2 regions of the Pseudoalteromonas carrageenovora IAM 12662 genome follow, and region 2 is predicted to be linked to the other one. Evidence: predicted binding sites of a transcription regulator. Region 2 holds the regulator's gene; the other holds the start of a gene.

Region 1 (16,521 bases), 1.2 Mb from region 2:
ATTTTTTTGCTTAGCTATCAACACGTTTTCCATCCTAAAAATAGATCACTTAATTAAGTGAGTTGCTATTGAACGTGTATATAAGTAGATTGGTAATATTAAGGTTTTAAATGCTATTCTAGCATTTTGAATTTTGAGATATTATTATGAATGCTATCGAGCTTTTACTTACTCGCCAATCAGACTCTAAACTTACTGAGCCTGGCCCATCACCTGAGCAACTCGACATAATAAAACAAGCAGCACTGCGTGTACCTGATCATGGCTGTATTGCACCGTGGCAGTTTATTATTGTACAAGGCGACGCACGCCAAAAATTAGGTGAAATATATCATCAATGTGCTCTAGCCGAGCAGCAACCAGAAAAAGTAATTAATCGAGCTAAAGAGCTCCCCCTTCGAGCACCAATGATTGTAATTGCTATTGCTAAATACGAAGAGCATCCAAAGGTGCCACGTATTGAGCAGGTGCAAAGCGCAGGGTGTAGTGTGCTTGCAATGCAGCAAGCCGCGTTTGCACAAGGTTTAGGGGGCGTATGGCGAACAGGTTATTTTGCTCAAAGCCAAGGTGTTAAACAAGCGCTAAAACTCAATGAACAAGACGAAATTGTTGGATATCTTTACTTAGGTACCCCAGAGGTTGATTGCAAAAAGCCTGCGCGACATAAGCCTGAAAATTATTTTACCTTTTTGTGAAATAGTATGAACTTTTTGCAATTTGCATAGTCATATTTCATTAAGGTTACAAATAGTAGTATAAATAGGTTAATGGCTTGGCTGTGAGAAGCGCTCGGAAGCATCAAATTTACTAATTCTTCTTCAGTTTGTTTTTTAATCGGTTGTTTTTTGATACATTATGGAAAGTCTTAATAAAAATAACGATAAAGAAGACGAAAACTATGGGAAATTTATTTTTACGTGAAAAAGAAAACTGGCTAGCGTGGTCAATTTGGGGAATTATTGGTGCCTTTGTTACTTTATATGTTGCAATGAGTACAAATGCATCTCATTTTATGGTTATCTCAGCGATGGGGATGCTGGCACTACTCACAGTGTGGATGCAGCAAACTAAACGATTCGACTTTGGTCGCGCGTTTAAAGTGTGCTGCTATGTTTTATTGCTAAGCATTTTACCTGCCTTTATGTTTGTTGTTGTACCCAGTGATGATTTAAATCGTTTTGATTTAATTTTTCAAAGCGTCACCTTTACTGCATTAAGCTTGTTAGCATGTTTAATATGTTCATGGATTGCACGCCGACCAAAACAATACTACTAACACTTGTTAATCCATTAACTGATTTTTATAAATATGAGTTATTAAAAGAGTAGGGTGAGTGTATTTTCATCAATAAATTAATATTTTATATAAATATATATTTAGCTCTTTACAAATAATGCGTTTAGCCATATCATGCGCGCCGTACGGAGAGATGGCAGAGTGGTCGAATGCACCGGTCTTGAAAACCGGCATGGGTTTATAGCCCATCTAGGGTTCAAATCCCTATCTCTCCACCATTATTTAAAAAACCGCCTTATGGGCGGTTTTTTGCTATGTGGAGTTTAATAAATGAAAAACACAACAAATCTATCAACCTCACAGCGATTAATTAAGCATATTTTATTATGGACTGTGTTTGGTTATTGTTATCAAAGTGCTGTTAACTTATTAGTTAAAATGGCCCTAGATGCGCAGCCAGACTACCCAATGGCAACTGCACTTATTTATGGATTGGGTTTTAATATTTTAACTGCTCACTTAATTACAAAATACGATACGGTTTGGCCTGTAATTGCAGCTGCATTTATCGGTTTTGTAGGGCTGATTGCAGTACCATTTATACTCTTTGGTGGTTCAGGATTACTAGCAACCCCTTTACTTGTTGGAATTTTATTCAGTTTGCCGCTGTGTAGTTATATTGTTGGCCTAATTAAGGTAAAACTCAGCAAAAACTAGCCCCAAACGGCTTTTATTTTGTGTTAGCATGTACGCGTCTTTTAACTAACAAAACGTGAAATACACATTATGTCAGATAATTTTACTACAGATGCTGAAAAAGCAAGTTACGGTATTGGCTTACAAATGGGTGAGCAACTTAAGTCTAATCCTTTTGAAGGCTTAAACCTAAATTCAGTGTTTGAAGGCATGAAAGATGCGTACGCTGGTAGCGCTTTTCAAGTTGAGATCCCTGAGATCCAAGCTGCATTCGAAAAAATCAACGAAGAGATACAAGCTCGTCGTGAAGAAGAATCTAAAGTACTTTCTGCAGAAGGTATTGCTTTCTTAGAAGAAAACGCAAAACGTCCTGAAATCACTGTTACTGAGTCTGGTCTTCAATATGAAGTACTAGCAACTGGCGAAGGCGAAAAGCCTACTGCTGAGTCTACAGTACGTGTTGATTACCACGGAACATTAATTAACGGTACTGTTTTTGATAGCTCTTACGAGCGCGGTCAACCTGCTGAGTTTCCAGTTGGTGGCGTAATCAAAGGCTGGACTGAAGCATTACAAATGATGCCTGTAGGTACTAAATGGCGCATCTACGTTCCTCATGAGCTTGCTTATGGTGAACGTGGCGCAGGTGCTGCAATTGCACCTTTCTCAACGCTTGTATTTGACGTTGAGCTACACGAAATCCTTTCTTAATTATTAATTAAGAATTTAAAAAGCCGTGTTCAAATTGAACACGGCTTTTTTGTGTCTGTAATTTAGGAGTTTTATCTATTCTAAAAATAAAAAACCGCATTAATAAAATGCGGTTTTTAAATATATAAACTAAAGAGCTTGTTAGTTGTTAAAAGTAGCCGCGAACACCAAAGCGGAAGTTTCTACCTGGTAATGGTGCTTTATCTTTGATAAATGAGCTGTGCACAAAACCTAATTCGTCGGTAATGTTATCTACATTTATATAAAGCTGCGCATCTAGCGTACCTAAACCTAGTTGGTAATTAGCTTGGGCATCAAATAACGTATAGCCATCGGTTTTTGTTTCAAATGCGGTTACATCATTTTGATCAAAGTAATGAGTACCAGTAAGTGTTAGCTGTAAATCGCCTAAATCATATTGTAATTCAGAGCCTAACTTATTAGCTGGAATTCGTGGTAGGTTACCTTCATCGTCTTTTAGCTTTGCACGAGTTGAATCACCAAACACTTTAACCATAGCACTAGATGTTAGTTGGTAATGAGCGTCAAATTCAATACCATAAAGTTCTGCGTCTTTACTTGTGAATTGGTAAACCGCAACAGCATCATCATGCGCGCCAATCGCTGACTCTAACCCGTCTTCTTCATCGTAAACTAAACCTGTATTTTCTTGAAAATAAAAGTTTTCAATATCGTTATAGAAAAAGTTAACTGTATAGCCAAAATTACCGTTAAAACGTCTAAAGCTTAAATCAAGGTTTGTTGATTTTTCTTGTTCAATGTCTTCTGGTTCAAAGTGGGCTTCGTTGTCTTCTATGTGGTAGCCTAAGCCAAGTTCATAGGTACCTGTAGCAATATGTAAACCATTAGATAAAAGCTCAGCTGAAAGTGGCGCTCGTTCAGAGTGAGATAAGCTCAATGCTACGCTTTGTCCGGGCGTGTATTGCCAAATAGCACCCGCAGATGCACTTACGTTTGTAAAGCGTTTGCTATAAGCAATGCTTTCTTCTTCGTCATGATCTTCCTCTTCTTCTTCATCATGATCGTGGCCATGCTCAGCCTCAGTAATGTTGCTTTTTATCTTATAGTCTTCAACACGGGCACCAAGCTCAATGGTTACATCACCAAATTCACGCTCTTCAAGTAAATATAAAGCATGAGTAGTTGTCACACTTGCAGGAGTAAATGCTTCTTCGCCAATAGCGTCGTAGTCAGAGTCGCTATAGTGATAGCCAATCATACCGTGCCATTGACCTAGTTTGTGTTCGACATTTAATCGCGTTTCAGTGGTTTCATTTTTAAAAGTTGTACCAATTTCACCGTCTTCAATTTCGCTATGTGAGTAGTCCGTGTAGCCAACACGTAAATTAATGTTTTCTAGCCAGCTATTATCTACAGCATAACTAATTAAACCCTGCCAACGGTCTTGTTCTAGCTTTGCATAAACCGACTCTTCTTCATCTTCATGCTCTTCGTGTTCTTCTTCGGTTTCACCTTCGTGATCATGCTCATGATGCTCATGTCCCGGAATACCGTAATCGGTATCAATACTACCGTAAGAAAAGCCAACCGTTAGGTGCTCTCCAACATAGCTAGTACCAAAGTTAAGCGTTTCGCTATCAATAAAGGTGTTTTCTACAGAGTTTTCTGTTTCTACATCGCCATCATCATCGGTAATAGTAAATGTTGGTGTTTGGTAATCGTCACCACTGCGTTTTGTGCCATCAAAGTGAAAGTTAAAGCCTTCATTACCCGTTTCAAGCTTTGCAGCAACGGTGTTTGAATTTGATACTGTATCGTGGCGGTATTCAGCTGCACCGGTAAAATCGTCAATATTACTCGTAGGAATGCGGTTATCAACTACGTTTACCACACCGCCAATAGCACCAGATCCGTAAAGTAGTGTACTTGGACCGCGAAGAACTTCAATTTGTTCAGCTGCTAAGCTGTCACTTGATGTTGCATGATCAGGGCCAATACGTGATGCGTCACTTGCATCCAAACCGTTTTGAGTAATTTTAACGCGAGGTCCATCTAAGCCACGAATAATTGGACTTGATGACACAGGGCCAAAGTAACTTGCATTTACACCAGGTAACCCTTTAAGTGTTTCACCAAGTGTTGGCTTTGATTTATTTCTTAATTCATCACCAGAAAGAACGCTTACTGGCGAAATCATTTCTAGACTATTTTTATGAAGCGCAGAGGCGTAAACAACGACAGTTTCAACCGATGTTGGCTTAAGTGAAACTGTGACATTATTAGAAGATTCTGTAACGGCAATGCGAGAGTCGATGTAGTTATCTTTACTGATATGAAGCTGGCTATTAGCGTCAACTTCAATAGCAAACTCGCCTAACTCATTACTTTTAACACCTTGGTTTTTGCCATGTACATGGACAGAGGCATTTTTTATAGGTTGATTTTTATCATCGGTTACTTTACCCGTAACCGTTGCAGCAAGTGCTGTTTGAGAACATAAAACAGAAAAAATAGCAGAAGAGATTAATGTTAACTTTGTCATGGGGATTTTGTTTCGAAGTTACTATGTTGTGATATAATATAACACCGTAAAATTGACGAATCAACAATGTTATACTATAGCTCTATACTTCGCGTTTAAACAGCAAAAATCATAGATAAACAGCTTTGTTTATTTATCTACTGTCTATCATGAGTATATCGAGTTTTTGCTGAGCTCTAGTTTGGTTTTTTATGTCACTTGGTTCGATCATTTCGCACTCATCTCGGATCATTTCGGGTATAAGGCTAGGGTAGTGTCGGCAGTCTTCTGGGCGGTCGAGATAAATACTGCATGTGTACATATTTTTAGCAAGAGGCTCTTTTTTGGGGGCTATTTCTAAAAATGGGCAGGTAGACAAACGCATACCTGTTTTTGGGTCGAACCAAATTTCATTGTTTTTAACGTATTCGTAAATTTCGGGATTAAAAAGCTCCCATAAATCTATTTCTTCTTTTGTTGCGCTTAAATCGCCACCGCCGTACTTAATACAGCATTTACCACACTGGTTACATTCTTTCATAATTTAGTTGGTTGTTAACGAATTTAAGTTGGCTGCTAGTGTAGCACTGAATTTATTTTTAGCTGTTCTAAAAGGTTAGCATTTTTGATAATAAACTAATCATAATACTGATTATACACCTTGTTACCCTTTATAGCGTGCACATCAATATGAATAGTTTAGGCTGAATGTCTATTAGGAATAAATTAGCAGGGAGTAACCATGAAAGACGCTTTAGATAATTTTAAGACAGAATTTAATGCAAAACGCTTGTATTGGAAAAATCTGAAAAGCTACAAAGCAAAAGTGTTCATTATTCTCTTATTTGTAGCTGTTATTGCGCTAAAAATATTTACGACTGTTTTTACCTTCGATTGGATAGTGGGTTTGTTTTAGTACCTTTTTCCGTTTCTACCTGAGTACGTTAAGTTATTGCCCTAATTTGAATAAAATTTTAACCACAAAGCGTTTAACGTCTACGCTATGGTCATTATTAATGTATTATTACGCCATACAGCTAATTCAATAAATCAGTGGTTAAAATAAGCTTTTAATCACTGAAAACACTATTTTTACTAAAGTAAAAGGCATTAAACTGAATAAACTACTCAAGGTTAGAGAGTAAAAGCATTTAGTTTAGTAACCTAAAGGATACCTCGCAATGATGAACACAAAAGTATATAAAGCGGTACATGACCTTGCAGAAGATTTAATGGCGGCAGCTAATAAAAACAACCGCGAAAAGTTTGAATCGTTATTTGCTGAGCTAAAAGCTATTTGTATAGAAAATGAAAACACATCCAAAGATCACCCAGTACAGTGGGAAACCCTAGCCGATTTTACTGAAGAGCTAGAAGAGGCAATCACCACTTACGAAAAAGCACTAGCAAAATCTGTTGCCATTAATAACAAAGATCATATGTCATCGGTGGCTTATTCAATGGCGACATTACAGCTAGAGCTTGGTCAAAAAGATGAAGCTATTAAAAATCTGCAAAGTGCTAAAGTTAGTGCTAATAAAATTGAAGACAAAGAACTTAAAGCTGAAATACACGACCTACTAGAGTCACTTATTGAAGAAGAAGGTTAAATAGATAACTTATCCATATTAAATGTGATTCTTGTGGATTTAGCTTGAGCTTAATAAAGCGCTGATTGTTTATACCCTCAGCGCTTTTTATGTTCGCTATAAATACTAAACCAAAAGAAAAGGCTTACTATTGAGTTAGCTTATTCATAAAATCGACAATGTACTTTGCAATTTCTACAGGTTTTTCTTCAACACTAAAGTGCCCTGAATCGAGTAAATGTAGTTCAGCGTTCGGTACATCTTTTAAGTATGCTTTAGCGCCTGCGGCTATAAACGCAGGGTCGTTTTTACCCCATACAATTAACGTTGGTGGTTGGTACTTGCGTAAATAAGCTTGCCATTTTGGATAGTCGAGAAGGTTGTTGTAGTAATCTTGTAGCAATTGGACTTGAATTACTCTATCGGATTTGGTTTGTAAAAAGTGAAGATCGTGAGTCCAGCTATCTGGGCTCATCACTTCTGGGTAACTTTGTACGTCTCGTAAATATTGCTTATTAATAATGGCTTTATTAGACGTGAACGAATAAATTTTATCCCTCTGCGCTTGTGTTTTGTCCTCATTCGCGGCTTTAAAAAACGCTTGCCTCGCTACGGTTAACCCTTCTAAATACGCATTGCCATTTTGTACAATAAGTGCATCAAGCCTATTTGGGTTATTTAACAACATTCTAAATCCCACAGGTGCTCCAAAGTCTTGTATATATAGGCTGTAGCGTTTTATTTTTAGCGTTGTTAGTAACCCTTCAACGTATTGAGCTAGTAATTCAAAAGTATATTTTTGAGTTTCTGGGTTTGGGCGTGCGCTATAACCAGAACCTAGATAATCAGGCGCTATTATATGAAAGCGACCGGATAAAAGAGGGATTAGTTCGCGACAGCTGTGAGATGAGGACGGATAGCCATGCAACAACACAATGGTTTGTTCATGTTGCGTACCCGCTTCTCGGTAGAATATTTTTTTACCGTCGACGTTTGCATATTTATAAGTAGTTTTTGAAGGCCATGCTGCATCTGTTGCATATACTTTAGCAGTAAGTGTCGACATAGAAATTAGTAAAAACACAATAATAGAAACGATGTGAGCAGGTTTTATTTTAAGTTTATTTTGTATATTTGGATGCATAAGTAAACTCGTGTTTTTTGTAATAACGCTTTATTAATTTACTAGACCTGTTATTTACACATTTATATTCAGATTATAACGTTGTAGTTTCACAGCAAAGAAGGGTACAGCAGAAGTAAGTGTAGCTTTGGATCTTACAAGATACTTATGAGCTAACAGTGGGTTAGGGCGTTAGCTCTTTATTCGCCGCTTTTTTGTATTTGAAATAGCTTATTAAATAAACGGCTATAGGAATCGTTGGGCTTAAAAAGATGTGATGATGAAAATAGATACCACGTTCGTCATATAGAAACACATATAACACGACCGCAAACGTTGAAGGTAAGGGAAAGATGATTGCACCGTGCCCAACAGCCGCAAATAGTGTCCACGAGAAAACACTAGGCCAAAGCACTGCTCTGATGTAAGCACCTTTATTAGTCGCTTTAGCCTTCTTAGCGTAATTACTTGAAATAAAATAAGATATTACCGTTGGAAACAAAGTTAAAATGATACTTAGCAGTATAAGCATAGTGATTCAATTCCTTTTGATATTATTTTCATAACCCAGTTTTTCACAACTTATTAATTGGTTTGAGTTGATACCGTTTTTAAAGCAGCAATTTGCTTAATTTCAACAGCTGTTAATGCCTGATATAACCTAGGATAGGGCCAACCATAGCCCCATCTGAAAGTCGATGGTGTATAAGGGCTGCCACCAAATCGAACTCCAACAAGCATAAGGTTCGCTATACTCGTTTCGCCGGCTTCAATAACACACTGTTGCAAGGCTTTATCTGCTTCTAAACGTTGCCAATAAGTGCCACCTTGCCAGTAGGCGTAGTCGTGCGCTTTACAACATGCAAGCCACAACTTTTTATGTTTTGTGGTGCCGTCCGGAAAAGCACTACAGCCATCTGATGTGAACGGTTTTATATTTTCAGCATTTGCTGTATTACTTAATATGACCAGTAAGACAATGGGACTGAAACGCAATATTTTCATGCGAAATAGTGTATTAGTAAAATTATACATGATTTTAAGTGTTGCTATTTTAGTTACAAATGATAACACTTTAAAAAATATAAAAAAGATTTTTACTGTTTATAGACCAGTTATGCTTATATGATAATTTTGATTAAGAGCTTTTTGTTTAGATACTCTATACGTTCTATTTTCTTAGATAGTTGAGAGGTGATAATACTAAAAGTTCTGGTTAAAAAATTTACTACAATATTTGGTTAAGGTTTACACATGGTGTGTTGCATTTGTACTTTAGGGGATAAGCTGTGCTAGAACAGATAGAAAATTGGATTGACTCTACAAATTTAAAATACAGTAGTCAAAAAGTGAGTTGTGATAAATTCAGTAATGAATTTGATGGGTTTTATCCTACCGAGTTTTTAAAAAACGCATATTACGTTGTTGTAGACCAAATACCAAAGCCAGACTTTGTGGGTCTACGAGAAATGGGCCTAGGTGATTTTGTCGATATGGACGCGGCGGGTATAACGTATAAAAATACTTATTATATACTTCCCCACGTCGCTACTAATTTAAGGGTTCATTTTCATGAACTTGTTCATGTTGCGCAGTAGCTTGAGTTAGGCGCTGACGCATTTATGCATCGTTACATTAGTGAAATTCAACGTGTGGGATATCACCATGCTCCGCTCGAAAAGATGGCATACGCGCTTGACGAGCAATTTGCTAGTCGTGGTAAAAAAATAGATGTGCCAAAATATGTAAGTCATACGTTGTAATTAGCGCTGAATTTTAAAGGAATTTATATGAACAAAACGTTAGGATGCTTTTTTACTTTAATGTGTATTGATGCACAAGCTGTCACGTTTGAAGAAAGTATAGTATCAGCCTTACTAGAGCGAACAAAACACAATATTACCTACGACGGGGCTTACCACTCAATTGCTTACCCTGGTGGTGATGTGCCTGAAAATATTGGGGTATGTACCGACGTTATAATCAGAAGTTACAGAAAGTTAGGTATAGATTTACAAAAACGTGTACACGAAGATATGTTGCAAAACTTTGCATTGTATCCTTCTAAACGTATATGGGGTTTAACTAAGCCGGATAAAAATATAGACCACCGAAGAGTGCCTAATTTACAAACTTATTTTAAAAGACATGGGCACATGTTGAGTATCTCTGCTAACCCAGCAGATTATGAAGCTGGAGATATAGTTACATGGATGTTACCGGGCAATTTACCGCACATTGGTATGGTGATTGATGAGCACTCAAAAGAGACAGGCAATCCGTTTATAGTTCATAATATTGGTCGAGGGCCCCAAAAAAGCGATATGCTTTTTAATTATAAAATTACAGGGCATTATCGATTCGTACCAGAAGGCTTTTAGCTAAGGCATTAATATTTAACTTAAACTCTGTACTATAAATTTCCTCAAGCAGAATTTAAAAATGCTTATTTTAAACTAATACTTATATTACCATTGGGTTTACAGCAGCACAGCAGGATTTCACCTTCGCGTACAAAGGCTAAAGGCTCTTCGTTGTATTCAACATTACCTGTGAGTAAGGTCGCTCTACATGCTCCACAATAGCCTTCGCGGCATTGATACGCTACGTCTATTTTTTGGGATTCTAAGCACTGTAAAACTGAAGGGCAGCCAGTGGTAAATTCTATACACTGGCTGTTATCTGCAAGCGTTATGCTTGCAGTGGGTTTGTCACTCATTATAAATCAAAGTCACCAAATTCTGAGGCATCTACTTGTGAATCAATTTGACCAACAAGGTATGAGCTAATTTCAGCTTCTTGTGGTGCTACTTGCACGTTGTCTGATACAAGCCATGAGTTGATCCATGGAATAGGGTTGCTGTTGTTATCAAACTGAGCAGGTAGGCCAATAGCGGTCATACGTGCATTAGTAATGTATTCAACATACTGACATAAAATGTGTTTGTTTAAACCAATCATAGAGCCATCTTTGAATAAGTACTCTGCCCATTCTTTTTCTTGCTCAGCTGCTTCTACAAACATTTTAATGGCTTCGTCGCGGCACTGCGCAGCAACAATCGCCATTTCTGGGTCGTCTTTGCCATCTTGCATAATGTTTAAAATATGCTGAGTACCCGAAAGGTGAAGTGCTTCATCACGTGCGATTAGCTTGATGATTTTAGCGTTACCTTCCATTAATTCACGTTCAGCAAACGCAAACGAACATGCAAAGCTAACGTAAAAACGAATTGCTTCAAGAATGTTTACCGACATCATAGCAAGGTAAAGTTTCTTTTTAAGTTCGAATAAATTAACAATAACTGTTTTACCGTTAATCTCGTGCTTGCCTTCGCCATATAGGTTGTAAAGCGATACAGAATTAATTAAATCATCGTAGTACGTTGTTACTGCATCAGCACGCTCGCTGATTTTGTCATTACTCACAATATCATCAAAAATAAGCTCTGGTGATTGCGTTACGTTACGAATGATGTGCGTGTATGAGCGACTGTGAATTGTTTCACTAAATGCCCATGTTTCTATCCACGTTTCTAGCTCTGGAATAGATACAATAGGAAGTAGGGCAACGTTAGGCGATCGCCCTTGAACACTATCAAGCAATGTTTGATATTTTAAGTTACTTAAAAATATGTGCTTCTCGTGATCTGGTAATGCTTGAAAGTCTAACCGGTCTTTACTTACATCTACTTCCTCAGGACGCCAAAAGAAAGACAGTTGCTTTTCAATTAACTTTTCGAAAATAGGGTATTTTTGTTGATCGTAACGCGATACGTTTACAGTTTGGCCAAAAAACATTGGCTCTTGCATTTGGTTATTATGATTACGGCTAAAAGTAGTATAAGACATGTTTATCACTCAAAAAACTATCAGAACAAAGCGGGCTAAACGCCCGCTTAAAATTAAAATCAGCAACTATATTTTACACGCGCCGCCTGCACAATCGTCATCTTCGACTTCTGGCGTGTCGTCTTGTGCATCAGATGCACCATCGCGTGTATTATGGTAGTACAAGGTTTTAACACCTAATTTGTAGGCGCCTAGTAAGTCTTTTAATAAGACTTTCATAGGTACTTTACCACCTTCGAATTTGCTTGGATCATAATTAGTATTGGCCGAGATAGTTTGGTCAATAAATTTTTGCATTATGCCTACAAGTTGCAAGTAACCATCGTTTGATGGAATATCCCACAATAGCTCGTAATTATCTTTCAAACGTTCGTACTCAGGCACAACTTGTTTTAAAATACCGTCTTTACTTGCTTTAACGCTAATGTGACCACGTGGTGGCTCAATACCGTTAGTTGCGTTAGAAATTTGCGACGATGTTTCTGATGGCATTAACGCACTTAGTGTTGAGTTACGCATACCGTGCTCTTGAATGCTCGCACGAAGTGAATCCCAATCTAGGTGAAGAGGTTCATCACAAATTTTGTCTAGGTCACGTTTGTACGTATCTGTTGGCATAATACCTTGAGAGTACGTTGTTTCGTTAAACTTAGGACATGCACCACGTTCTTTAGCAAGCTCATTAGACGCTTTCATTAAGTAATATTGAATCGCTTCAAATGTTTTGTGAGTTAGCGCATTTGCGCTGCCGTCTGAATAACGCTTACCGTTTTTAGCTAAGTAGTATGCGTAGTTGATTACACCTATACCTAACGTACGACGTCCCATAGTGGCATTACGTGCAGCCGGTACTGGGTAGTCTTGGAAATCAAGTAAGTTATCAAGTGCACGTACTGCAAGCTCAGCGAGTTCTTCAAGCTCATCAAGTGACTCTATTGCACCTAAGTTAAACGCAGATAGTGTACAAAGAGCAATTTCGCCTTCTTCGTCGTTCACGTTATTTAGTGGCTTAGTTGGCAATGCAATTTCTAAACATAAGTTAGATTGGCGAATTGGCGCCACTTTAGAAATAAACGGGCTATGCGTATTACAGTGATCCACATTTTGTAAGTAAATACGACCTGTGCTCGCACGCTCTTGAGCAAACATTGAGAAAAGCTCAATTGCTTTAATACGCTTTTTACGAATTGAGTCGTCTTGCTCGTATTTAATGTATAACGCGTCAAACTCGTCTTGGTCTTCAAAGAAGGCGTCGTAAAGACCTGGTACGTCTGATGGGCTAAATAACGTAATGTAGTCGTCTTTAATTAAACGAGAATACATTAATTTATTAAACTGTACGCCGTAATCTAAGTGACGAACACGGTTGTCATCTACACCACGGTTATTTTTAAGTACGAGTAGGTTTTCTACTTCTAAGTGCCAAAGCGGGTAGAACAATGTTGCTGCGCCGCCGCGTACACCGCCTTGTGAACAGCTTTTAACCGCTGTTTGAAAGTGCTTGTAAAATGGAATACAACCGGTGTGGTATGCTTCGCCGTTACGAATATGGCTACCTAGAGCACGAATACGACCTGCGTTAATACCAATCCCCGCACGCTGAGAAACGTATTTTACAATAGCTGACGACGTTGCATTGATTGAATCAAGGCTGTCGCCACATTCAATAAGTACACAAGAGCTAAATTGACGAGTAGGCGTACGTACACCCGACATAATAGGCGTAGGCAATGATATTTTGAACATTGATACCGCATCGTAAAAACGTTTGATGTAATCAGTACGTGTTTCACGTGGGTAGTCAGAGAACAAGCTCGCGGCCACTAAAATATATAAAAACTGTGCACTTTCGTAAATTTCACCCGATACACGGTTTTGAACTAAGTATTTACCTTCAAGCTGTTTTACTGCTGCGTAGCTAAAGTTAAGATCGCGAGAATGATCTAGGTATGCATCTAGCTCGTCAAGCTCTTGCTCTGTGTAATCTACAAGTAAATGAGCGTCGTAGCGTTTGTCTTCAACCATTTTTGTTACGTGGTCAAATAAACGTGGTGGCTCAAACTGACCATACGCTTTTTTACGTAAATGGAACACGGCTAAACGTGCCGCTAAGTACTGGTAATCAGGCGATTCTTTTGAAATCTGATCTGCAGCTGCTTTAATAATGGTTTCGTGAATATCTTTAGTACGAATACCGTCGTAAAACTGAATGTGTGATTTTAATTCAACTTGCGAAACCGATACGTTTTTTAAACCTTCGGCGGCCCATTCAATAACGCGATGGATCTTATCCAGATCAAGAGGCTCTTTACGCCCGTCACGTTTGCTTACAGATAACTGTTGGTTCATTTGCCTGTATTCCTTGGGGATTATGTATTTTGACCAATGCTTTATACCTCGCAATAGCAAGGTACATACTCATTTATTATAAGTTTCACCGTATTGGCGAATTTAATTGAATAACATTTGGCCACAATATCTGGTGTTGTTCAATTTAGAGATCACAAGATAGTGTGGTCTGAGTTGTTTTGCAAGGGACATAATTGCCCCTGTTTGTGGATAACTTTGGGATAACGTAATTGTGTTAGTAGACACTCACCTTCGAACAATCATTTAAGTTGAAATATGTAAAAATCAACTAATGATCTGCTAAATTTACGCAATTTGAAAATAAATTTCGACTGGTTTTTTTATCATCAAGCTTTGCGTAAAAACTAACACGATCACAATATATAGTGTTTATTAATTAACATAGCACTATATGTGGCTTCAGTGTACTACCTAAGTGAATTGTTTAGTGTTCATGGTAGAACGCTTTTATAAATGAAAAGCATAATTAGAGGTAAGATATAGAAATGGGCTAAAAGATAGCCCATTTAAATTTATACAAAGAGCATGCTGCTCAGTGTAATAATTTTAAAAATACCTATTATTACACTTTCTGATATTTCTATAGATAAACTGAACTTCAACTTTAGTTATCCTAAATCTGAGTTTAGTCACTTGCCGATAATATAAGAATAAGATACGCTCAAACTTCCACACTAGGGCGCTTTCCTAAAATTTTAGCAAGTGTCTTTGCTAACATCATATTCAAACCTTGGGTATGATGTTAGCCCCTCCACCTAGTTGAAATATCAATTCCATCAAAGTGTTAATAAAACTTTAATGTGGTCTGAGTTGTTTTGCAAGGGACATACTTGCCCCTGTCTGTGGATAACTTTGGGATAATGTAATTATGTTAGTAGACGCTCACACATAAATGACAATTAAACTAATGATCTGCTAAATTTACGCAATTTGAAAATAAATTTCGACTGGTTTTATTATCATCAAGCTTTGCGTAAAAACTAACATAATCACAATATATAGTGTTTAATAATTAACATGGCACTATATATGGTTGAATCCATCAATCGGACTTTGCCAGTTAAAGTTGGCATTCCAGCTAACAGCTTCGTCAATGCTAGGTACATAGCCCCAAAGTGCTGTGGCGGTATGCATACCTGCAGCTTTGCCTGCTTGAATGTCACGCTGTGCATCGCCAACGTACAAGCAGCGTTTAGGGTCTACCCCCATCAGCTTTGCACTATGTATAAGTGGTAAAGGTGAGGGTTTAGCCTCAGCTAAAGTATCGCCACTGATCACAACACTTGCATCTTTTAAAGCGGGAATAGCAGCCACTAAAGGATCAGTTAAAAAGCCGGGCTTGTTAGTCATGATCCCCCATTTGATCTTTTTATGAGAAAGCGCAATAAGTAGTGGTTCTATACCAGAAAAACAAACGGTTTGATTTGCTATGTTTGCAGCATACTCATCAACGAGCTGTTTTATAAGTGTGCTTTGTGCTTGCTCAGGCCATAACGTTTTAAAACCAGCTTCTAATAATGCACCAGCACCGTTAGAGGCAGCAGGGCGATAAACATCGCTGGTTACTTCATCTACGCCTTGCGAGCGAAGTACAGCATTCAAAGCAGCGCCTAAATCATCTGCGGTATCAAGAAGCGTACCGTCTAAGTCAAATAAAAACGCATCGTAATTTACAAGTGAAGTGGGGGTTTGAGAGCTAGCCATTAAGCTAACTTCTCAAAATGAAGTATGTAATTAACGCTTACATCTGTATTTAGTGTGTATTGCTTTGAAAACGGGTTATACGTTAATCCTGCACTTGCACGCACTTTTAATCCAGCTTGCTCTGCCCATACGATTAATTGCGCAGGCTTAATAAACTTTTTATGGTCGTGCGTACCTTCTGGTACCATTTTTAGCAGCTTTTCAGCGCCAACAATGGCATACAAGTAAGACTTAGGTGTTTTATTAAGGGTAGAGAAAAAAACGTCTGCGCCTGGTTTAGCAAGCTCTGCTACAGCATGAATGATAGAGGCAGGGTCGGGCACGTGCTCTAACATTTCCATACAGGTAATCACGTCAAAGCGTTCAGGATGCTGTGACGCAAATTCTTCGGCAGGTACTTTTATGTAATCTACATTTACACCTGTTTCTAAACTGTGTAATTTGGCAACAGTTAAGGGCTCTTGCCCCATGTCTATGCCTGTTACGTTTGCCCCCATACGCGCCATACTTTCACTGAGTATGCCGCCACCGCAACCTACGTCGAGTGTTTCTTTGTCGAATAGGCCTTGAGTTTTATTAGCTATAAAGTCTAATCGTAATGGGTTAATTTCGTGAAGAGGTTTAAACTCCCCATCTTGGTCCCACCAACGCTCTGCGATGGCTTCAAATTTTGCTATTTCTGCGTGATCTACATTTTGATGTTCGGTCATAAAATACTTCCTCGTCAATCTGAGGCCAT
Region 2 (16,521 bases):
GCTAAGATACGTGCTTTACGTCTTGCTGCTGGTTTCACAAAAATTCCTTAAACTTAAATTTTATCTAACACATTAACCATTTCAAGCGCGCCTAATGCCGCTTCGCCGCCTTTGTTACCCATTTTGGTACCAGCGCGTTCAATTGCTTGTTCAATGCTTTCTGTAGTTAATACGCCAAATGCAACCGGGATATCATACTCAAGCGATACATTTGCAAGGCCTTTGTTTGATTCGCCAGCAACTAGGTCAAAGTGTGGTGTACCACCTCTGATCACTACGCCTAATGCGATGATTGCATCATACTCTTTTTTTGCTGCAACGCGTTTTGCCGCTAAAGGTAGTTCAACTGCACCAGGTACATAAACAACAGTAATGTCGTCATCAGATACACCACCGGTACGTTTTAACTCATCAACAGCGCCTTCAAGTAGGCTGCTACCAATAAAGTCGTTAAAACGAGAAATAACGATAGCGAATTTTTTGCCTGGAGCGTACTTATTACCTTCAATAATTTTCATTTGATAACCCTAAAAATATGTTCAAGCGGTTGCGATTGCGCAAAAATTGCTGCGCATCATACCATAAAAATAAAAAAATAGACTAGTTTAAAGCAAACCGCTTATTGCGGCTCAACGTAATCAACCACTTCTAAATGAAAGCCCGAAAGTGCATGATACTTTTTAGGGCGGCTCATAAGGCGCATTTGTTTAATACCTAGGTCAGCCAGTATTTGCGAGCCAACACCGACAGTACGCGATGTACCTTTAAATTTACGAGGTGTTACATTTTCACCGGCATCAGCAGCGGCAAATGCTTTTACTGTTGCTTCTAGCTCTTCAGTGCTTTCTTGCTTGCCTAAAATAACCAGAGCACCGTCATTTTTCGCTATGTAAGCCATCGCATCAGAAAGACCCCAACTACGGTCCGCACTTCTGTCTGAAAGTAAAATGTCGTTAAAGGTACTTTGTAAATGCACGCGAACAAGCGTTGGTTCTTGCTCTTTAATTTCGCCTTTTAACAATACGTAATGTAATTGTCCGTCGATAGTGTCTTTGTACGTTACTAAATCAAACTCGCCGTGTTCAGTCGGTAACTTACACTTAGCAACTTGTTCAATTGTGGTTTCGTTTAAATTACGGTATTCGATTAAATCAGCAATAGTGCCAATTTTAATACCGTGCTCTTTAGCAAATATTTCTAAATCTGGGCGGCGCGCCATCGTGCCATCGGCATTAAGTATTTCAACAATAACTGATGATGCTTCAAGCCCTGCTAAACGAGCTAAATCACAGCCAGCTTCGGTATGCCCTGCACGTGTTAAAACGCCACCAGGTTGCGCCATAATAGGAAAAATATGTCCAGGTTGTACGATATCGCTTGGTACAGCCCCCTTTGCAATAGCAGCTTGAACTGTACGCGCTCTATCTGCTGCAGATATGCCCGTTGTTACACCTTTAGATGCTTCAATCGACATAGTAAAGTTAGTAGAAAACGCTGCGCCATTGTTTTTAACCATTAATGGTAAATCAAGTTGCTCACAACGCTCTTGAGTCATGGTTAAACAAATTAGACCACGGCCATGAGTAGCCATGAAGTTAATCGCCTCTGCGCTAATATGCTCAGCAGCTATTATTAAATCGCCTTCGTTTTCTCTATCTTCATCGTCCATTAAAATAACCATTTTTCCGTCTTTAATGTCGTCGATGATTTCTTGTGCGCTGTGTAAATTCATAAATTTGCTCGTGTAAGTTATCAGTGTCGTTATTTAATAAAACCAGCTTTAGCTAGTAAACTCATTGAAATGTCTGAGCCTGTAGGTTGCTCAGCGCCTTTAATTAGACGTTCTAAATAACGTGCAATTTGGTCGACTTCTAAATTAACCTGCGTCCCCACTTTAAAATCAGCGATGGTCGTTTGCTCGCTAGTATGCGGTACTATTGTTAGTTTAAATTTATTACCTTCAACAGCGTTTACTGTCAGACTTATGCCATCAATACATACAGACCCTTTATAAGGGATGTATTTCATTAAATTTTCATTGGTGCTCAACCAGTACTCTGTTGCGCGGGCATTAGGTGTAATGGCAGTAATTGTTGCTATACCATCTACGTGCCCTGACACTAAATGACCACCTAAGCGAGATACTGGCTGCATCGCTTTTTCAAGATTTACAGTTTGCCCTAAAGCATAATGAGCAAAGCCTGTAAGGCTAATTGTTTCGTTGGATAAATCAGCGCTAAAACCATCTATATGTTTATCTACGACAGTTAAACATACACCGTTGGTTGCAATGCTATCGCCAAGTTTTACATCTTTCATATCAAGATCAGCACTTTGAATGCGAATAGCTAAGTCGCCTTGTTTTTTTTGTAGTAAGGCAATTTTGCCTGTGGCTTCAATTATTCCAGTAAACATAGTGCTACTCTTTTTATTAAGTGGTTTTAATGAGTTTTTTTACTGCAGTTATACGTAAGTCGTCGCCAATACGTACACACTCATTAAATGTTAAATCAACTGTATTTTGCATACTCGTCAATTCAGGAAAATTTACTAAACTTTTTGCATCACACCCCATTAATTTTGGTGCTAAGTAAAATACAAATTCATCAATTAAATTAAGTTCAGACATTTTACCAGCAAGTGTAGCACCTGCTTCTAGCCATACATTATTAATCTGTAATTGAGCTAACTGCTGTAAAACCTCAGTTAAATTAACCTTTGCGTTAATCCCACTTACTTCTATATGTCTTACAAAATGCGGCCACTGCTTTGATTTATCAACCTTGGTGGTAAAAATTATTACGTCATTTTCAATACTAAATAAGGCAAGTTCAGGTGTTAATCTATTTTGCGAGTCAATTATAACACGCACAGGTTGGCGAAGCGGTAAATCTGTAGGTAAAGATTGTGGCAATTCGTTTTGGCGTACATTAAGTTTTGCATCATCAACAAGTACGGTATCTGCACCGGTTAAAATTGCGCAGCTTTGAGCGCGATACAGCTGCACATCTTGGCGTGCTACAGAACCTGTGATCCACTTACTTTGGCCATTTTTAAGTGCGGTTTTACCATCAATACTTGCGGCCATTTTACATGTTACGTAAGGCAAGCCTTGCTCCATACGCTTAAAAAAACCTAAATTAAGTGCACGAGCTTGTTGCTCTAACAATCCAAATGCAACTTCAACACCAGCATCGCTAAGTATTTTAAGCCCTTTACCAGCTACTTGCGGGTTGGTATCAACCATTGCAGCTATAACTTTTACTACACCTGCGGCTTTTAAACCTTCAGCGCACGGGGGAGTGCGTCCGTAATGGCTGCACGGTTCAAGCGTGACATAAGCCGTAGCGCCTTTTGCCTTCTCACCAGCCACTGCAAGCGCATTAACCTCAGCGTGTCCCTGCCCTGCAAGCTGATGAAAACCTTCACCAATGATTTGGTTGTTTTTAACTAACACACATCCCACATTAGGATTTGGTGTTGTTGTAAACCGACCTTTTTTGGCAAGTTCTATGGCGCGCGCCATATACATTTCATCTTGTTCGGTAAATGGTATTTGGCTTTGCATTATTACTCCCCTAAACGGGCAATTTCTTCACCAAACTCGCGTATATCTTCGAACGAGCGATACACAGAGGCAAATCTTACATACGCTACTTTATCGAGCTTTTTAAGCGCTTCCATAATGCACTCACCGACTAAGTGGCTTGATATCTCGCGCTCACCAGTAGCACGCAATTGAGATTTAATAATATTAACAACTTCATCGACTTGTTCGGTACTCACTGGGCGCTTTTCAAGGGCGCGGTTAAGGCCATTTAGAAGCTTATCTTCGTTAAATGGTTCTCGGCTGCCGTCTTGTTTTATTACGCGCGGCATAACGAGCTCTGCCCCTTCAAATGTAGTAAAGCGCTCGTGACAATCGTTGCACTCACGACGACGGCGAACTTGGTGGCCTCCACCGACTAGGCGAGAATCAATAACTTTAGTATCTTTTGCGGTACAAAATGGGCAATGCATAACTCGGTACTTCCGTTTTAAAACAAAAAAGGCCGCTATATAGCGGCCTTTTATCTTAGCAAAAAACTAAACAGTTGTGATCTAAATTACTACTGCTTATGCAATTAAGCGTATACAGGTAATTTTGCACAAATTGCTTTTACTTTTTCTTTAACTTGCGCTTGTACAGACTCATCGTTAATGTTGTCTAATACATCACAAATCCAGCCAGCAAGTTCTTTCGACTCAGCTTCTTTAAAGCCACGACGTGTAATTGCAGGTGAACCAATACGCAAACCAGAAGTAACAAACGGTGAGCGAGGATCGTTTGGTACAGAGTTTTTGTTAACTGTAATGTTTGCATTACCAAGCGCTGCGTCGGCATCTTTACCTGTGATATCTTTATCGATTAAATCAAGTAAGAATAAGTGGTTTTCTGTTTTGTCAGATACGATTTTGTAACCACGTTCTTGCATTACAGCAACCATAGCTTGTGCATTTTTAACTACTTGAGCTTGGTATGTTTTAAACTCTGGTTGTAGTGCTTCTTTAAATGCCACTGCTTTTGCAGCAATAATGTGACATAAAGGACCACCTTGGCCACCAGGGAATACAGCGCTATTAAGCTTTTTGTAAATAGCTTCATCACCACATGCAGAAATAATTAAACCACCACGAGGGCCAGCAAGTGTTTTGTGTGTTGTCGTTGTTACAACGTGTGCATGAGGTACTGGGCTTGGGTAAACACCCGCAGCAATTAAGCCTGCAACGTGAGCCATATCAACAAATAAGTAAGCGCCTACTTTATCTGCAATTTCACGGAACTTAGCCCAATCAACAATACCTGAGTACGCTGAGAAACCACCAATAATCATTTTTGGTTTGTGCTCAAGTGCTAGCGCTTCAACTTGTGCGTAATCAATTTCGCCCGTTGCTTCATCTAGACCGTATTGAATTGCATTGTAAAGCTTACCAGAGAAGCTTACGTGTGAACCGTGCGTTAAGTGACCACCATGAGCTAAGCTCATACCTAGTACTGTGTCGCCAGCATCTAATAATGCTAAGAAAACAGCTGCGTTTGCTTGAGAACCAGCATGTGGCTGAACGTTCGCATAGTCAGAACCAAATAACTCGTTTGCACGGTCAATTGCTAGTTGTTCAACAACATCAACGTGCTCACAACCGCCATAGTAACGTTTGCCTGGGTAACCTTCAGCGTATTTGTTTGTAAGCTGTGAACCCTGTGCTTCTAGTACACGTGGGCTACAGTAGTTTTCTGAAGCGATTAATTCGATGTGCTCTTCTTGGCGAGCAGTTTCTTTGTTTATCGCGTCAAATAACTCTGAATCAAAATCCGAAATATTCATGCTACGTTCTAACATTGGGGTCTCCTAGGGCAACGTGTATGGTGTTTTTTTAGAGGCTTTATTGTACGCTTTAAACGACTCTTTGCCTACGCTCTTAAGTTGAGGATATTTAAACAGGGATTGAAACTATTTCACAGGGTTTTTAAGATGATATTTTTTTATAAATGCATTAATAATTTAAATGAATTTTATTTTTTACATTTAATTAGTTAATGATAGCAGCGTGCTAATACCTATTTTAAATAATAAAAAAGCGGCCTAAGCCGCTTAATTTTTCGCTACTGGGTTAACCTAACTTTGCCAGTATTTCAGTGCGTAACGCATCATAATCGGCGTTAATATCGCTTGCTAAGCACGGTTTAGCTAATGCATCGCTTAATGGTTTTGGCATATCAAGTTCAATATTTAAAATCTCTTCTACGCTTTCTTTAAATTTAGCAGGATGTGCTGTTGCTAAAAAGATACCCGCGGCACCAGGTGCTCTATTTTCAACAAGACCTTGGTAAGCAATCGCCGTATGTGGTTCTGCTACATAGCCTGTTTGTTGAATATTTTTCATCACAGTTTGTGTATCTTGCTCGCTTACGCTGCTTGAATAAAAGTTATCGTAGCTAAACCAGTTATTATCTAACATTGTTTGCACGCGCGGCCAGTTATTAGGTTTACTTACATCCATCGCGTTTGAAAGCGACTCAAGCGTTGCGTTTGGCGCCCAGTTTTTATCAAGCATAAAGCGCGGAACTGTATCATTTTGATTAGTTGTAGCACTTAGTTTACCTACTGGCATACCGATTACCGCGCCAATCATGGCGGCACATACATTACCAAAGTTACCGCTAGGTACTGAAATATGCGCTGTTGCACGTTTTTCTTTAGGTAATTGAGCAATGGCTTCAAAGTAATAACACACTTGCGCCACTAGGCGGCTAATGTTGATTGAGTTAGCTGAATTAAGGCCAAGTGTTGATTTAACTTCATCATCTAAAAACGATTTTTTAACGAGTTCTTGGCAGTCATCAAAACTACCTTCCACTGCGTAACAATGAATATTATTACCAAGCGTTGTAAAAAGCTTTTGCTGAGCAAGTGAAATTTTGCCTTTAGGGTATAAAATTACCACATCTATATTTGGCTTATTATAGAAAGCATGTGCTACAGCAGCGCCTGTATCCCCTGATGTTGCGGTCAAAATGGTAACATTTTCACCTTGATTAAACTGCGCTAAACACTCAGCCATGAAGCGTCCGCCAAAGTCTTTAAACGCAAGCGTAGGACCATGAAACAACTCTAAGCAGTATGTATTTTCTTCAACTTCTACTAGCTTAACAGGAAAGTTAAATGCATTTTTAACCATTTGAGCAACCGTATCACTTGGTAACTCGTCACCAATAAGGTGCGATAAAATTTTACCACTGCGAGTAACAAAGTCCATATCAAGTAAGGCGTCTACGTCAGCTATTGGAGCAAGAGATTCAGGAAAAAAAACACCTTGGTTGCGCCCTAAACCTGCTTTTACCGCTTCAACAAACGACACTTTTTGAGAACCATCTTTTAAATTATGTAATTGCATAACTGCCTATCCTATAAAACGTTTAATTGACGCGTGCCGTCGTTATCTAATTTACAAATGTGGCAGAACCCCTGCTCATTTATATAATGTTGCTCTAGCCACTGTGCACATTTCTCAGCAGCTTCTAATGTTTTACACACTGTAAATAGCGTAGGGCCTGCACCTGAAATACTCACAATTTCTGCACCAAGCGCTGGCAAACTTGCTTTAGCTTCGTTAAACCCTGTTATTAATGGTGCACGATACGGCTCAGCTATATCGTCTTGCATAATGCTAAGTGCATCATCAAAACGTTGCGTTAATAATAAACTACTAAAAGCAGATAAACGCTGTGCAAACTCAACACCTGCGTGCATGCTTAGCTCTTTTGGTAATACCGAGCGAGCTTTTGCGGTATTAAGCGAAAAGCCAGGAAACGCAGCAACGTAGTACCAGTTTTCATCAACTGGTAACGCAATTGATTTATCAGGGATTAAATCGCCTGTAAGCTGCAGCCCACCTAAATAACATGGCGTAATATTATCGTAATGACGACCACCACTTACTATTGCTTCAAAGTCAGCCATTAGCTCAATGAGCTCAACTTGGCTTAAATTAGTGTGTGCAAATTTATCTAATGCGGCAAACGTTGCTACTACTGAACACGCGCTAGAGCCTAACCCTGAACCAATTGGTAGGTTCTTTTTAAGCTCTAATTTTACGCTTGGCATATTTGGCGCTACATGCGCTCTAAAATGTACCAAGCATTGATACGCTAAGTTTTCGTTAGGATCACTTGGTAACTTATGAGCATATTCGCCAGAACAAACAAACTCATCACTTGGTGCAGCACTAACAACAGCTACATCACCTAATAAGCTGCCATCAATTGGCGCAAGGGCTGCGCCTAACGCATCAAAGCCTACTGCAAAGTTACCTATAGATGCCGGAGCATATACTTCAATCATAATGAACTCCTAGCGAGATAACGTTTTTAAGATATCAGCAAATACGCCTGCGGCTGTTACTTCAGAGCCTGCGCCGTAACCACGAATCACAAACGGACGTGGTTGGTAATATTGACTTAAAATTGCTAAGGCGTTTTCACCATCACGAATTACATTTAATGCATGTGATGAATCAACAGCTTCAATACCCACTTTACAGTGACCTTCTTTAATTGTGCCTACATAACGAAGAACTTTTCCTTCTGCGGCAGCACTTTGAATACGGTCATTAAATGGCGCATCTAGGCTTGGCAGTTTTGCCATAAATTCATCAACACTGTCGCCTTGTGCAAAACCTTGTGGTAATACCGACTCAACTTCTATATCACTAAGCTCTAGCTTCATACCCGCTTCGCGAGCAATGATCAGTAATTTACGTGCTACATCGGTACCAGATAAATCATCACGAGGATCAGGCTCTGTAAAACCACTTTCTTTAGCTTTAACTGTGGCTTCAGAGAGTGATAAACCATCTTGCAGTGCACCAAACATGTATGAAAGTGAGCCCGATAAAATTCCACTAAACTCAAGCAGCTCATCACCTGCACCAAATAACGATTGTAAGTTATCGATTACCGGTAAGCCTGCGCCTACATTAGTTTCGTATAAAAATTTACGATTATTTTTTTGTGTTGCTGCAATTAAGTCTTGGTAGTACGTGTACGAGCTAGTTGTTGCTTTTTTATTAGCTGCAACTACGTGAAAGCCTGCATTTAAAAAGTCGACGTATTGTGCAGCAAGTGCATCAGACGACGTGCAATCAACTAAAACAGGATTAACTAAATGGTTTTGTTTAACAAATTGCTCTACTAAATTTAAATCAAACGCCTGATCAGATGCTGCTAACTTTTGCTGCCAATCAGCAAACGCTATGCCTTCACTATCTAAATGTAATTGACGAGAATTAGCTACACCATAAAGGTTTAACTTAATATTACGCTTTTCAAGCCATGCTTGTTGGCGCTCTAACTGAGAAATAAGCTCTTGTCCTACTAAGCCGCAACCTAATAAAAACACATCAATTGAAGGCACATGCGTGAAGAAGTTCTCATGACATATTTTCACTGCATCGTTACATAGCTCACCATCGATAACCGCTGAAATAGCACTCTCGGTAGAGTCTTGTGCAATGGCAACAATGTTTACCTGTGCTTGTGAAAGCGAGGCAAAAAACTTAGCAGCTAAGCCACGGTGTGCGCGCATGTTATCACCCACAAGTGTAACAATCGCTAAGTTACGCTGTACTTGTACTGGCTCAATAAGCCCTGCTTGCAACTCAAGTTCAAATGCTGTTTGTAACGCATCAAGTGCCAACGCTAAATCACTTTCGTGAACACAAAAGCTAATGCTAAATTCACATGAAGATTGCGTGATTAATACAATTGATACGTTGTCGTGTGCCAGTGCGTTAAACACTTTAGACGCCATACCCACTTTACCTTTCATACCTGGGCCTGAAACGGTAAGCATGGCTAAGTCTTGTAAACTTGAAAGCGCTTTTACTGGCTCGTCAGATTTATAATCGTTACCAATTAATGAGCCTTGGGCATCTGGGTTATGAGTATTTTTAATTTCACACGGCACACCCGCTTTAGCACACGGCAAAATCGTTTTAGGGTGAAGTACTTTAGCGCCAAAGTAAGAAAGCTCCATCGCTTCTTTATAAGATAAGAAATCTACTTTAGTCGCCTTTTTGATATAACGAGGGTCGGCGCTGTAAACACCGTCTACATCCGTCCAAATTTGACAAATTTCAGCTTCTAAACAGGCAGCTGCAATTGCTGCAGAATAATCAGAACCATTACGACCAAGCGTTGTAAGCTCACCTTGTTCATTACTTGCTGTAAAACCAGGCATAATATAAATAGTGGCTGGGTTTTCTTTAAGTACAGCTTGAAAACGCGCTTTGCTTGTTACTAAATCAGCTTCAGCATCAATGTAGCCACCTGTTGAGGCTATACAGCTTGTTGCTTCTAAATATTTAGCATCGTGCGAGCTTAATAAACTTTGCATAAGCGACACACTCACACGCTCACCAAAACTAATTACAAATGCACGAACCTGATCTGGGCAACACTTTATAAGCGCTACGCCATCTAATTTATTTTTAAGCTCACCTAAGTTTGGCCAATTAGAAACAACCACACCTGTTTTTTCCACATCAGCTTTTAAACCTTCACATCGGCTTACAAGTGCTTGCCATTGCTGTGAAAAATCTAAACCTTGCTCTGCTGCCGCAGCTAACGCAACCAGTGAATCGGTCATCCCGCCTGGCGCTGAAAGTACCAGTAACATTTCATCTTTTAATTGTGCTTTAGCTAACTGAGCTACCTGTTCTAAGCATGCAAAGTCGGCAAGCGAAGAGCCGCCAAATTTTAAAACGCGCATTGTTTATGTTCCTCATCCCATAAAACGAAAAAAGGCCTGTGTTCTAAGTGAACACAGGCCTTTAAATTTGTTGCACCGACCTATGCCACTATCCAGTAAGAATGGTGGTTGTAATAATAATGGTCAGTACGCGATTAATTGTTTTCATAGGCTTAAGACTGCCTTAACAGAGGCTATGCTGTCAACCCTAATTGAAAAGATAAAACAGCCTTTTTTAATATAAAATAACCTAATGAATGCCAAATTTATGCAATATTTCTTTTAATTTAGATTTATTAATGGGTTTTTCAATAAAGTCGATTGCGCCTAGCTGGGCTACTCTTACTTTCATTTTCTCTTGAATATCTGCTGAAATAATCAATACAAAGCACTCTATTTTTTCTGCTTTTATTGTTTCGAGTACCTGCACTCCGTCTAGTTCTGGCATTGTTAAATCTAAACAAATCAAGTCAAAATGTTGCTCTCGCAATAATGCTAAAGCCTGCACACCATTTACTGCTTGTTGAATCTCTGCACTTAGACTGTCATTTAAACAGCGCACAACTTGCCTACGGGCAACTGTTGAATCATCACATACAAGTATTGAAAATTTCATCATGTTTACTACTACACAGCCATCTAAAAGTAATTAAAACCTGCCCTCCATTGCAACAAACGCAGTTTACCACGTTCCTATATACTCAACACATTAATAATTTAATATGGTGATAATTATCGAATAAATCTATTTTCATTAATTACCAGCGTTTAACACTAGGGCGTGTTGAACTTTGTGGATTGAAATTTGTTCAATCTAGGGGCGTTCAAATCGCGGCGCGAGGTTTGTAACCTAGTGGGCTAAGTAAAAACCGAGCAAAGCTTCCGCGTCCTGCTCACGCCCCTTACCTACATCCATGTAGGCAACAAAGAGTTAATCGTCCCTAGAAAGAACCCAAAGGGCAGCGCATGTTTGGTCTTTATGCTGCGTTATCGCCTATTTATGGGGAATAACCACACTGCATAGACTCTGCCTTGCCTAAAAACCAAACATACTGCTGCAAATTCACCCACGAAAGGTCAACACGCCCTAGTAATAAGTTACTGCATAAGCTTAGCTTAAATACATTAATACTTCACTAGAGCCTGTTTATCTTATTAAATTTTAACTTTTTTATTTATTTTTAGGCGTTTATTGACTAACTTTTAAATTACTCTAAAAACGTTATAAAAATAACAAAGGATGAACACGTCACTCATGTTACAAAAAAGCCTTTCTAAGAAGTTGCTGACTAATGTTTTATCAGTCTATTTTTTGCTTACCTTTGTGGTGACTTGTGGCCAAGTACTTGCTGAATACGTCAATACTAAAGACTACATTCGAGATGAACTTAGCACCTTACAAAAAACCTTTAGTCGCAGCTTAACACGTGCCATTTGGGAGCTTAATACAAAGCAAACAATTACTACGGCAGAGGGCTTACTCGCAATTCCAATGATCGAAGGAATTATAGTGCGTGACGACAGTGGCGAAATAATTTCTCAACTGGGTCGCTCTTTAGATATACATAAATTGTATAACCAGCAATTAGTGCAAGAAGAAGTTATTTTAGAAGATACTAAATCTGGCTTATTTGGTTATACCTTCCCGCTTATTTTTGAATTTTCAGGGCGTGCCACTCAAGTTGGCGATGTTACTTTGTTTTCCAGCCGAGAAGTTGTTTTTAGCCGGATTATGGTTTCGATCTACTTTTTGATTGGTAATGCGATGATCAAAACTACATTTTTGATTATTTTATTTTTAATGGCATTTAGAAAACTGTTAACCGATCCTTTAGCTGAACTCACTGAGCAATTAGAAAACATCGAGCTTGATGAATTAGAAGGTCAACACATAGAAATTGAAACAGAAGAGCATAACGAACTTAAAGTTATGGAGCACTCATTCAATAACCTGATAGACAAAGTGGTGCAATACCGAAAAGAGCTAGAGCATACCCAAAAAGAACTTATTATTAGTAACGAAAAGCTCGATCAGCACAATATACAACTAGAACAAGACGTAGCGCGTAAAACATCTAACTTGAGCCAAGCAATGATGGACTTACAGCAGCAAAAATATGAGCTTGAAAAACAAAAAATAGTTCTCACCGAAGAAATTGATTTACGCCGAAGCACAGAGCAAGAACTAATTAGCAAACAAAGCGAATCACAACGTTATATAGATGAGCTAAGCCTAGCTCAAGAGCGTTTAGTTGGCACTGAAAAAATGGCAGCCTTAGGTGGTTTAGTAGCTGGTATAACGCACGATATAAATACGCCCATTGGTATTGGCGTTACTGCAATATCATTTTTACAAGAACGTTTAAATAAACTCGAAAGTGCCTATACCGATAAGAAACTCTCACCAAAAGCGCTTGAGGAGTTTATTAATGAAGCTAAACAAAGTACTAGCCTACTCACTACAAACCTTGATAGAGCATCTGAGCTAATTGCGAGCTTTAAACAAATTGCGGTTGATCAAGCCAGTGAGGCAATAAGAACCATCAACTTTAAAGATTACGTTAACGAAGTAATTCGCTCGCTGCATCCTAAACTTAAAAAAACATCCCACACAATTAACTTACAATGCCCAGATGATTTAGTGCTTAACTTACCTGCAGGTGCTATAAGTCAAATTTTTACCAACCTAATAATGAATTCACTGATTCATGGCTTTGAAGGCAAAGAAAATGGCCTTATGGATATAAAAATAACAAGTGATGAAACTAACTTAACCATTGATTACAAAGATAATGGTAACGGTGTTACTAGCGAGCAATTAACTAAGTTATTTGACCCATTTTTTACGACTAAGCGCGATCAAGGTGGTAGCGGCTTAGGTACGCACATAATGTTTAATTTAGTAAAACAAACATTAAGTGGCTCTATTGATGCCACAAGCGAGCCAGGTAAAGGTCTTCGCTATTACATTCAGTTCCCTAAAAACATGGCTAAACCCCTCTCTATGTTTAACCAAGAGTAACTATGTGCGTTAAATTTAGCCATATTTGCCAGTAACAAATCAGCCATTTCGAGATGTTGTTTTTATTGCTATGATTGAACAAATTTTTCAAATGGATCAATCCCCCTATGTGGTTTAGTAACCTTATTTGTTACCGCTTTAAGCAAGACGTTTCATATACTCAAGAAGATTTTGACAAAGCATTAGAGCAAGACTTATTTCGTCCGTGTACAGGCCAAGAGCTTGCTACATTTGGCTGGACAAAAGCGTTTGGAAAGCATGGCGAAACGTTATCGCATTTTTCTCAAAAAAGTATTTTAGTGTGTGCAAAACGTGAAGAAAAAGTGTTACCTGCGTCGGTTATAAACGAGCTCGTTGCTGAAAAAATTGATCAAATTGAAGCAGAAGAAAATCGTCCTGTTAAAAAGAAAGAAAAAGACGAATTAAAAGAAAACATCCTTCATACACTGCTTCCTCAGGCATTCAAAAAATCGAGCCTACAATTTGCATTCATTGACCAAGAAAATGGTTGGGTTGTAGTAAATAGTGGCAGCTTTAACAAAGCAGAAGAGCTACTCGCCCTACTTCGTAAGTCACTTGGTACATTACCTGTAGTACCTGCATTTGCTAATTATGACCTTGATGTATTTTTAACAGACTGGCTAACTAACTTTAGTACTCCAGAAGGCTTTGCAATAGGCTCAGACGCTGAACTTGAAGAAGCCGATGACAGCGGCGCACAAGTAAAACTTAAAGGTCATGATCTAGCTTGTGATGAAGTTAAGTCACATTTAGAAAGCGGTAAACGTGTAACTAAGCTTGCCCTTGATTGGCAAGAGCGCCTGAAGTTTATGCTACAAAACGATGGCTCTATTAAACGTTTAAGCTACTCAGAAACTTTAAAAGAAGAAAACGCTGATATTCCTAAAGAAGATATGGCCGTTAAACTCGATGCCGACTTTATTTTAGCGTCAGAAGAAATTAAACAATTGCTTGAAGAGCTAACCGCTGGTTTAGGTGATGCAGACGATTTAGGTAAAGCATAACTAAAACGTAAAAAAGCACGATAAAATCGTGCTTTTTTAATACCAATAAAAGATATGTTTAACTAAACATATCTTTTACATCAGCTAGCATATCGTTGTACTCGTCACTTGAAAATAACTGCATCGATGGAATTACGCCCTTATCTATATAAGTTTGTAATGCGGCTGATTTATCAGAAACCTGTAACGTCCCCTCTAAAATAGCGCCTACACGAATAAAATCTACATAACTTACTTGAGACGGTTTATAAGTGGGATCGGCCCAGCTTTGTGCAACATCAACAAACTCCTTCGGAAACTCCCAAGCAGTCATTATAGAAGAGCCAATTTTACCACTCAACTTTTGAATTGCATGAGCTAAAAAGCTTGGGTTAGCAAAAACCTCGGGGTGGCGCTCTGCTTCAGTTAAAATAGGTAACACGCCAATATTATAGACGAGTGCGGCGAGTGTAATTGAATCGCGATTTAACGACGTGTGCTTTTGATTTTGTAAGTAAAATTCCATAAGTGAAATAGAGTGGCTCGCAACCGTTAATGTTTTTTGCCACGCTTTACCCATGTAACCTTTAATTAGCTCATTGTTTGATACAAACAGTTGCTCCATTGCCATTGCGGTTGCAATATTTTTAATTTGGCGCAAGCCAATACGTGTAACTGCTTGCTGTAAATTAGACACTTTTACCGCACGTCCCATAATTGCACTGTTAGCAACTTTTATCATACGGGCTGAAAGCGCAGGGTCTTGAGCAATAACATCCGACATTTGCATCAAGTTTACATCAGGGTTATCCGCCGCTTGGCGAACCTTAATTGCAACCTCAGGTAGCGTTGGCAGCACGAGCGTATCGTTATTTATTCTATCAACTAGAATCGTTAATAAAGCATTTTCTGTAGACATATAGCTTGCCATCCTTTTTGTTTAGCCTGCAAGCAACTGCAAATTCAGACCGTTAATTTTTGTATTAGTAATATAAATTAGTATTGTCTAACTTACCGATAAAGTTAAGGAAATTATAGAAGTTTATTTTAATTTATGACGCTTTAGCGCATGTGCCTGCCTTACAACGCCAAATACTTGCTATTTACCATTTAGTTTTGCTTTAATGCAATCACAATAAGGAAGCATTTGTATACCTTTGACTATTAAGCATAGCTATACAAATTATTAAACTTACTTTTTAATAGGCAAGATAATGATCTTAAATAAAATTAGCCAAGCAATTTTGCTCTCAGGTGTTGTTTTTCTTAGTGCATGCTCTGAGCAAGCGCCGTCTTCTACCGACAACACAGCCGTAGACCTAGCCCAAGAAAGTGGTGCTCAATCAGGTCCTAAGCTTATTAATACCGATAAACAACGTTTAGATATTTACACTGACTTTAGCCTAAAGGCTGATCTTTCGCATTTGAGTGATAACCAAAAAGCGATGGTGTCTAAGCTTATTGATGCATCTAAAATTATGGATGAATTATTTTGGAAACAATCTTTTGGTGAAAATAAAGATGCGTTTTTAGCAAAACTGAGTGATGAAAAAGTACGTAAATTTGCTGATATTAACTACGGTCCTTGGGATCGTTTAAATGGTGACGAAGCATTTTTATCAGGCTATAAAGAAAAAGCCCTCGGAGCACAGTTTTACCCTGCAGATATAACTAAAGAAGAGTTAAACAAAGCTGACGTTGAGGATAAAAAAGGCCTTTACTCAGTAATTAAACGTGACGAGCAAGGCAAGCTTTACAGCGTGCCTTATTCAAAAGAATACGCTGATGAGCTTGCAAAAGCAGCAAACCTATTACGTGAAGCAAGTAAACTTGCAGATGATAAAGAATTTGCTAATTACTTAAATCTACGCGCTGACGCACTGCAAAAAGATGATTTCCAGGTGTCTGACTTTGCGTGGATGGATATGAAAAATAATCCAGTAGATGTGGTTATTGGCCCAATAGAAACATACGAAGATCAATTGTTTGGCTACCGCGCAGCTTATGAGTCTTACGTATTAATTAAAGATTTAAAATGGAGCGAGCGCCTTGCTAAGTTTGCAGCCTTTTTACCTGAGCTTCAAAAAGGCTTACCAGTAGATGCGAAGTACAAACAAGAAGTACCTGGTTCGGATGCCGATTTAAATGCTTACGATGTTGTTTACTACGCAGGCCACTCTAATGCAGGCAGTAAAACCATTGCGAT

The links. The regulator NrdR, encoded in region 2, represses ribonucleotide reductase genes. The targets are predictions, from matches to a motif close to AAACACNANATNTNGTGTTT.
Region 1: a site for NrdR is predicted at 14,177-14,196, ahead of nrdA (class 1a ribonucleoside-diphosphate reductase subunit alpha). Genes of this name have one in related genera too.

Annotation. Positions count from the first base shown of each region.
Region 1 covers NZ_LT965928.1:1,672,555-1,689,075, forward strand. Annotated here, with positions in the region: gene ALFOR1_RS07570 (NAD(P)H nitroreductase) at 147-695, shown strand; gene ALFOR1_RS07575 (hypothetical protein) at 899-1,276, shown strand; tRNA gene ALFOR1_RS07580 (tRNA-Ser) at 1,425-1,515, shown strand; gene ALFOR1_RS07585 (hypothetical protein) at 1,568-1,954, shown strand; gene ALFOR1_RS07590 (FKBP-type peptidyl-prolyl cis-trans isomerase) at 2,024-2,644, shown strand; gene ALFOR1_RS07595 (TonB-dependent receptor) at 2,793-5,168, opposite strand; gene ALFOR1_RS07600 (YkgJ family cysteine cluster protein) at 5,302-5,688, opposite strand; gene ALFOR1_RS07605 (hypothetical protein) at 5,890-6,063, shown strand; gene ALFOR1_RS07610 (hypothetical protein) at 6,329-6,757, shown strand; gene ALFOR1_RS07615 (alpha/beta fold hydrolase) at 6,885-7,880, opposite strand; gene ALFOR1_RS07620 (hypothetical protein) at 8,445-8,864, opposite strand; partial or broken gene ALFOR1_RS07625 (hypothetical protein) at 9,149-9,622, shown strand; gene ALFOR1_RS07630 (DUF1287 domain-containing protein) at 9,683-10,240, shown strand; gene yfaE (class I ribonucleotide reductase maintenance protein YfaE) at 10,306-10,578, opposite strand; gene nrdB (class Ia ribonucleoside-diphosphate reductase subunit beta) at 10,578-11,708, opposite strand; gene nrdA (class 1a ribonucleoside-diphosphate reductase subunit alpha) at 11,775-14,057, opposite strand; gene ALFOR1_RS07650 (HAD family hydrolase) at 15,102-15,782, opposite strand; gene ubiG (bifunctional 2-polyprenyl-6-hydroxyphenol methylase/3-demethylubiquinol 3-O-methyltransferase UbiG) at 15,782-16,492, opposite strand.
Region 2 covers NZ_LT965928.1:2,889,758-2,906,278, forward strand. Annotated here, with positions in the region: gene nusB (transcription antitermination factor NusB) at 1-38, opposite strand, end outside; gene ribH (6,7-dimethyl-8-ribityllumazine synthase) at 54-518, opposite strand; gene ribBA (bifunctional 3,4-dihydroxy-2-butanone-4-phosphate synthase/GTP cyclohydrolase II) at 620-1,732, opposite strand; gene ALFOR1_RS13080 (riboflavin synthase) at 1,762-2,415, opposite strand; gene ribD (bifunctional diaminohydroxyphosphoribosylaminopyrimidine deaminase/5-amino-6-(5-phosphoribosylamino)uracil reductase RibD) at 2,432-3,568, opposite strand; gene nrdR (transcriptional regulator NrdR) at 3,571-4,020, opposite strand; gene glyA (serine hydroxymethyltransferase) at 4,125-5,381, opposite strand; gene thrC (threonine synthase) at 5,653-6,936, opposite strand; gene thrB (homoserine kinase) at 6,948-7,883, opposite strand; gene thrA (bifunctional aspartate kinase/homoserine dehydrogenase I) at 7,893-10,310, opposite strand; gene ALFOR1_RS13115 (response regulator) at 10,540-10,908, opposite strand; gene ALFOR1_RS13120 (sensor histidine kinase) at 11,545-13,311, shown strand; gene rdgC (recombination-associated protein RdgC) at 13,419-14,336, shown strand; gene ALFOR1_RS13130 (HDOD domain-containing protein) at 14,395-15,234, opposite strand; gene ALFOR1_RS13135 (dipeptidyl-peptidase 3 family protein) at 15,530-16,521, shown strand, end outside.